3 regions of the Acidovorax sp. DW039 genome follow, and region 1 is predicted to be linked to each of the others. Evidence: predicted binding sites of a transcription regulator. Region 1 holds the regulator's gene; each other region holds the start of a gene.
The links. The regulator FNR, encoded in region 1, switches genes on or off when oxygen is low (the NO sensors DNR and NnrR bind a similar motif). The targets are predictions, from matches to a motif close to TTGATNNNNATCAA.
Positions count from the first base shown of each region.

Region 1 (2,267 bases):
CGACCAAGGCAAACACCTGCTCGGCAGGCTGCACCCGGTGCACAGCCTTCTGCACTTCTGCATCGAAATCCTGCACACCGAAACTCAGCCGATTGAAGCCCAGTTCAGCCAGCAAAGCCAACCTGTCGGCGTTGACAGTGCGGGGGTCCACCTCAATCGAATACTCACCGCCTGGCGCAAGGGTAAAGCTGCGCTTGAGCATGGACATCAACTCACGCAGCCCAACGTCGGAAAGGAACGTTGGAGTGCCGCCCCCCAGATGCAGCTGGCTGACCACCTGCCCTACACCACACTGGGCCGTGTGCAGGTCAATTTCCCGGCTCAGGTACCGCAGATAAACATCGGCGCGATCATGGTGTTTGGTAATGATCTTGTTGCAGGCGCAGTAGTAGCATAGCGACTCGCAAAAAGGAATGTGCACATACAAAGACAGTGGCATCGCCTTGGCACCGGTACCCAGCCCCCGCTGTGCGAGGGCCAGCGTGTAGTCCTCCTGCCCGAAAGCCTCCACGAAACGGTCCGCCGTGGGGTAGGAGGTGTATCGGGGGCCCGGCACATCAAACCGGGTGAGTAGTTCTGGGGTTACTGCGGTCATGGGGATATCCTTGCGTACTGGCTTACTGTGCCGCAGCCTTCTTTTTGCGTCCTTGACCTGCATCAAGTGAAACGATCTCCACTGGAGCGACAATTTGATGCATATCATCTGCTACTACTCGCAGACCGAGGCATGCCGGCCTCCCTCGTCGGGCACGATATGTCCGAACTACATCCAGGTATCTGTGCCATGAATCCGCTCACCATCAAAGTCGCTTGCTCAAACTGCAATCTGCGAGAACTTTGTATGCCTGTCGGCCTGAACGAAGAACAGCTCCAGCGCATCGACGAGGTGGTCGCAGTGCGCCGCAAGGTCAAGCGTGGCGGCACCCTTTTTCGCAATGGTGAGGCGTTCACATCGCTGTATGCCATTCGCACGGGCTTTTTCAAAACCTGCGTGGCGACGGAAGATGGCCGCGATCAGGTGACCGGGTTCCAGATGGCTGGTGAAATCATTGGTCTCGATGGCATCGTGAATGAACACCACACCTGCGATGCCGTGGCACTGGAAGACGCTGAAGTGTGCGTCATGCCGTTTGACCGCATTGAAGAGCTGTCGCGCGAAGTGACTGCCCTGCAGCACCACGTCCACAAGATCATGAGCCGCGAAATCGTTCGCGAACACGGGGTAATGCTGCTGCTGGGCAGCATGCGTGCTGAAGAGCGCCTTGCGGCCTTTTTGCTGAATCTGGTGCAGCGCCTGCATGCGCGCGGGTTTTCCCAGTCTGAACTGGTGCTGCGCATGACGCGTGAAGAGATTGGCAGCTATCTGGGTTTGAAGCTTGAAACTGTCAGCCGCACTTTCTCCAAATTTGTGGAAGAAGGCACTGTGGAAGTGCGACAGCGTCACGTCAGGATTCTCGACACCGACGCCTTGCGACGCATTGTCAACAACCAGCAGGCCTGCCACTAGGCCCACTGACGGAGCAGTAACCAGCTGCGTTCAACACACAATCCCTTCCCCGTTATCGCAACGCGGAAGGGATTTTTGTTATCAAGAGCAGGAAGGCGTCTTGCGGCAGTCGTCCGGGCGATCGTGCTCAGGTACAGGGCAGCGATTCAATTCAAACGGCGACATGGCCAGCAGTGTCGTCAACGCACTGGAAACCATGGTGAGTATCCAGAACGCAAAAAAAACGACCGTGTAAACACCACTGCGCGACAGCCCCAGAGGGTGACCAAACCAGTGCAGATCCTCCGGGTCCACCAAGGCAAATACCAGCATCTCCAGGCCGCCCGCCACCAGGAAGGCGGGCCATGCAATCCACATCAGGCGTTGCGTCCACATCGTTCTGTCTCCTTGCTGCTTGGCTTCAGGCTGAGCTCTTCACAAAGAGCATCGGGACCAACTTAACTCAGCGCGGCTGGTCCTTCAAGGGGGTTAGCGCGTGGTTTCGGCCCTTCACGGCAGGCAACATGCTGGGGTCTGCCTTCTCCAGCGTCTTGTTGATATCGATGCCTTGCTGGTAGTAGTCCTCTGCCACCACCGGATCGGGCCTGGACATGGCAATCCACAGCGTAACAAACCCGGCAACGACCACCAATGCTGGCCCTGCCAGCACGAGCCAGACGTGGCCAAACTTCCACCAAGGTGCCGAACCCGAAGGGGCTGCCGAAGAAACTGCTGACATATTCATCTCCTTCACATTCAGGCTTGCAAGCCTAAGCTCCGC
Region 1 is NZ_AP029019.1:3,035,075-3,037,341, forward strand. It holds gene hemN (oxygen-independent coproporphyrinogen III oxidase) at 1-595, opposite strand, end outside; gene fnr (fumarate/nitrate reduction transcriptional regulator Fnr) at 785-1,507, shown strand; gene AACH87_RS13530 (hypothetical protein) at 1,589-1,882, opposite strand; gene AACH87_RS13535 (FixH family protein) at 1,950-2,225, opposite strand.

Region 2 (2,267 bases), 2.2 Mb from region 1:
GGTACGCCAGGCCACGCGAACGATTGATAAAGTCCAATCAGTTCAACATATTTTGAGACTTTGTTTTGGGCCGCTAGATCTGCGACGAACCGAGCTTTGAAACTATGTTCAGTTTTTTAAAACTTTGTTCAGCACTCCCTTCATTCTTCCATGCTCCACTACGAAACCATCCCCGTCACCGCTTTCCAGCAGAACGCCTCTCTCCTGTGGTGCGATGTCACCCAGCAAGCCGCTGTAGTGGACCCGGGAGGGGACTTGGACGTGCTGCTGGCTGAAGTGCAGCGCCGGGGGTTGACGCTCACGCAGATCTGGCTGACCCATGCCCATATCGACCACGCGGGCGGGGCGGGGGAGCTGGCGCAGCGCATGCAGTTGCCTATCGTGGGGCCGCATCCGGGGGATCAGTTCTGGATTGATGGGCTGCCCCAGCAAAGCGCGATGTTCGGTTTTCCGCCCGCGCAGCATTTCACGCCCACGCGCTGGCTGCAGGATGGCGACACGGTGCAAGTGGGCCATGAAACGCTGAACGTGCGCCATTGCCCGGGCCACACACCGGGCCATGTGGTGTTTCATGCACCGCAGATTGACCGGGCGTTTGTGGGCGATGTGCTGTTTGCGGGCAGCATTGGCCGCACGGACTTTCCGCAAGGCAATCACCAGCAGCTCATCGACAGCATCACCCAGCGCCTGTGGCCCATGGGGGACCAGACGGTGTTTATCCCGGGCCATGGACCCGAAAGCACCTTCGGGCGCGAGCGCAAGACGAACCCTTATGTGGGCAATACCTGAGGCTTTCTGAACAAGCCCTGCCCACCAGGCAGATCATCCGGGTTGGGCGCAAATTCAGGGGACGGCAACCAGGATCTGAGCAAAAACACCCCATAGCGCTCATAAATAAAGCGCAGGCAGCTATTGATTTGATAGCTGCCTGCGCTTTTTCATTTGCGACGATCGCGTTTGCGAGCAGTGAAGACCATACCGCCGAGGCTTGATCCGCATCAACACTGTCCCCCCGCTGCGGGAGCATGCTGTGGCACAGGGCGGCGCGGAGGTGCCGCCTCTTCCGGTGGCCCGTGTGCCGTGGCGGCGATCCCGCCGCGGACATGAGCCACCGGACACAACAAGAAAGTGTTCTCTCATGTCATCCGTTCCTGCTTCTGTTTCCGCTTCTGCTGCACCCAGCAGCTCCTCGACAACGCCTTCCGCAGCACAGACTGCGCCCCCCATCACCTCGCATCCCGAGCCCAGCTCCAACCGCAAGTTCGGCTTTCTGATCCTGGCCGTGGCGCTGTATGGCCTGGTGCTGATGCTGCCCACACCTGCGGGCCTCACGGCCTCCGGGCAAGTGGCGCTGGCGCTGCTGGCACTGGTCATCACGCTGTGGATCAGCGAATGCGTATCGCCCGCCAACAGCGCCGTCATCCTCACCGGCATGGCGGTGCTGGGGTTGATGGGCAAGTCCCTCACCCCCGGTGCCAAGCCGATGAACTCAGCCGATGCGCTGACCACCATGCTGGGCGGCTTCTCGTCCACCGCCGTGCTGCTGGTGGCCGCCGCGCTGTTCCTGGCCGTGGCACTCAAGCACACGGGGCTGGACAAGCGCGTGGCCCTCATCGTGATGAGCCGGGTGGGCATCTCGCCCGCGCGGCTCACGGTGGGCGCAATGCTGGTGGGTTTTGTGCTGGCGCTGTTCATCCCATCGGCCACAGCGCGCGTGGGCGCAGTGATCCCGATCATGGTGGGCATCACCGCCGCACTGGGCCTGCCCGTGGGCAGCAGCCTGGGCGCGGCGCTGATGATCGTCACCGCGCAGGCCTGCTCCATCTTCAACATGGCCATCAAGACCGGCGCGGCGCAGAACCTGATCAGCCTGAATTTCATGCAGACCACGTTTGGCCACTCCGTGACCTGGAGCCAGTGGTTCCTCACAGCCCTGCCCTTCACCCTGGGCATGAGCGTGGTGCTGTTCTTCGTGTCGCTGTGGATCTTGAAGCCCTCGGTTGAATCCAGCGAAAACGCCACCGAAAAGCTGCGCGAGCAGCTCCAGGCCCTGGGCCCCGTCACCGCCCCTGAAAAGCGCCTGATCGCCGTGGCCCTGCTGCTGCTGGTGATGTGGTCCACCGAAGGCATGCTGCACCCGTTTGACACCACCACCACCACGCAACTGTGCATTGCCCTGCTGCTCATGCCCAAGATCGGCGTGATGCACTGGTCGCAGGCCGAAAAGCTCGTGCCCTGGGGCACGGTGGTGCTGTTTGCCGCGTCCA
Region 2 is NZ_AP029019.1:421,039-423,305, reverse strand. It holds gene AACH87_RS01865 (MBL fold metallo-hydrolase) at 151-789, shown strand; gene AACH87_RS01860 (DASS family sodium-coupled anion symporter) at 1,139-2,267, shown strand, end outside.
Region 2: a site for FNR is predicted at 989-1,002, ahead of AACH87_RS01860 (DASS family sodium-coupled anion symporter). Genes of this name have one in related genera too.

Region 3 (2,267 bases), 2.0 Mb from region 1:
GATGCAGGCTGCTTGTGGTGAGCAGATGCAACAGCGGGGCTGCGCATCGGCTTCCATGGCAAGGCTGCGTCAGTGCCTCGTAAGTGCGGCTGCCCGGTGGAGCCAGCCGTCCAGCGGCTTGCGCCAGGCGGGCGCTTTGCCGGTGAGCTGCCCGATGATGGCCTCTTGCAGCGGTGGCAGGCGGCGTGCGCCTTGCAGCACCAGCTGGCGCAGCATGCGGGGCAGGGGGCGTGCGTCGGTATACAGCCGCACGATGGCATTGGTGCCTTGATAGATGGGCCAGGCATGCAGATGATGGGCTCTGGCATAGGCGGCCAGCGCCCCCGGGTCGCCCAGGTCCTGCCCGCGCCTGCGGGCATCCGTCAACGCCTGGGTCAGGCGCTCCACCCCCGCCAGGCCCAGGTTGTAGCCATGGGCAGTCACGGGGTGCATGCCCACCGCTGCATCGCCCAGCAGTGCGCAGCGCGGGCCGGTAAAGCGCTGTGCGTACACAGCCACCAGCGGGTAGGCATGGCGCTCGCCTTCCAGTGCCATTTCGCCCAGACGGGTCTGGAACTGGTCTTGTACTTCTGCCGCAAACCTGGCTGGAGGCAGGGCCATGAGCCGGGTGGCGTCGTCCGTGCGGGTGGTTACCACCACAGAGCACTGGTGCTGGCCGTCTGCAGTGTCGGGCAGGGGCAGCACCGCCAGGGTGCGTTCGTAGCCGAAGCATTCGTGGGCCGTGTCGGCATGGGGTTGTGCGTGGCGCATGCGGCACACGATGACGGTGCGGCCAAAGTCATTCATGGCCGCACCAATGCCCAGCTGGCGGCGGGTGGCGGAAAAGCGGCTGTCCGCCGCCACCACCAGGGGCGCACACAGGCGCTGCAGCGCAGGGGCCTCGCTACCGGGGGCTGTGGCCGATGCTGCAAAGTCCACTTCCGCATGGGTAGGCAGGGCCGCCACGCGCTGCACCTGCACGCCTGTCAGGATCTGCACCCCTGGGGTGCGTGCCGCCACAGCGTAGGCGCTGCGGCGCAAGGCGTGGTTGGGCACGATAAAGCCCAGGGGCATGGCATCTGCAGGGGCTGCGTGGGGCGGCGTCTGCATTTGCGTTTGCAGATGCAGCGGGCTGTGCATGTCCACGGGGCCGTCATGCACTTTGGCTGCCCGGATATGACCGATCTCGGAGGTGGCCAGTTCAGCCCAGCTGCCCAGGCGCTGCAGCGTGGCGTGGCTGGGGTGGGTCAGGGCAATTTCCCGTCCGTCCGGGGCCGGGTCTTGCAGCGCTGCCTGGGCATTCTGGTCCAGCACAGTGGCGGTAAAACCGGCCTGCGCCAGCGAAATGGCCAGGGACAGGCCCGCAGGGCCAGCGCCCACGATGAGTACGTCGCTTTGCATCTGCATGGAAGTGTGAGAGCGCAAGAGTGGACCGTGCATTGTGGGCGCCCGCACCGGGGAGCGGCTTGCATTGCATCAAGGAATGCCGACGAAAACGGGCGGTGCACGGCAGGCCTGGAGCGTGAAATATGTAACGCAAAGTGAGTGAACGTGACGCGTCCGCACACACCGGGAAGCAGCGCGGGTGTTACAAATAGGGGCAGGTTTCAATCACCCCCCTAAAGATACGAAACGTTGCAATTGGGCGTAGGGGTGAAGGCCTTGCATGGACGTGCATGGAACAATCGCGCTTTTGCCGAGCGGGGCTCCTGCGGGAGTGCGCCCGATTCGCAAACCGCAGAGCCACCGTGTGACGCCCTGCCTTCGATTTCACATCCATTCCAAGAGGGAAACACCATGAAGCAATTGACATACATCGCCATGGCCTGCGCACTGGTGCTGACGGGCTGCGCCAGCACTGATGGGGGCACCGGCGGCAGCGCAGCCAGCAGCCTGTCTGCCATTTCCTCCGCGCTGGGTTCCACCAGCACGGGCGGCACCGGGGCCACCAAGTCGGAGAACAAGGTGGGCGCAGCGCTGGATGTGTTCAAGGCAGCCACCGTATCGGACGAGGAACTCAAGTCGGTGGCGCTACAGTACCGCGCCTACGGTGACCGCACCGAGAAGCTGGCTCCGCCCAACAACAAGTACGCCCAGCGTCTGGCCCGCTTGACAGCCAAGCACGTCAATGAAGATGGCCTCAAGCTCAACTTCAAGGTGTACCTGAGCAAGGAAGTCAACGCCAACGCCACGGCAGACGGCTCCATCCGCGTGTATGCGGGCCTGATGGACATGATGAACGACCAGGAGCTGCTGGGCGTGATCGGCCATGAAATCGGGCACGTCAA
Region 3 is NZ_AP029019.1:210,034-212,300, forward strand. It holds gene ubiM (5-demethoxyubiquinol-8 5-hydroxylase UbiM) at 70-1,386, opposite strand; gene AACH87_RS00970 (M48 family metallopeptidase) at 1,777-2,267, shown strand, end outside.
Region 3: a site for FNR is predicted at 1,446-1,459, ahead of ubiM (5-demethoxyubiquinol-8 5-hydroxylase UbiM). Genes of this name have one in related genera too.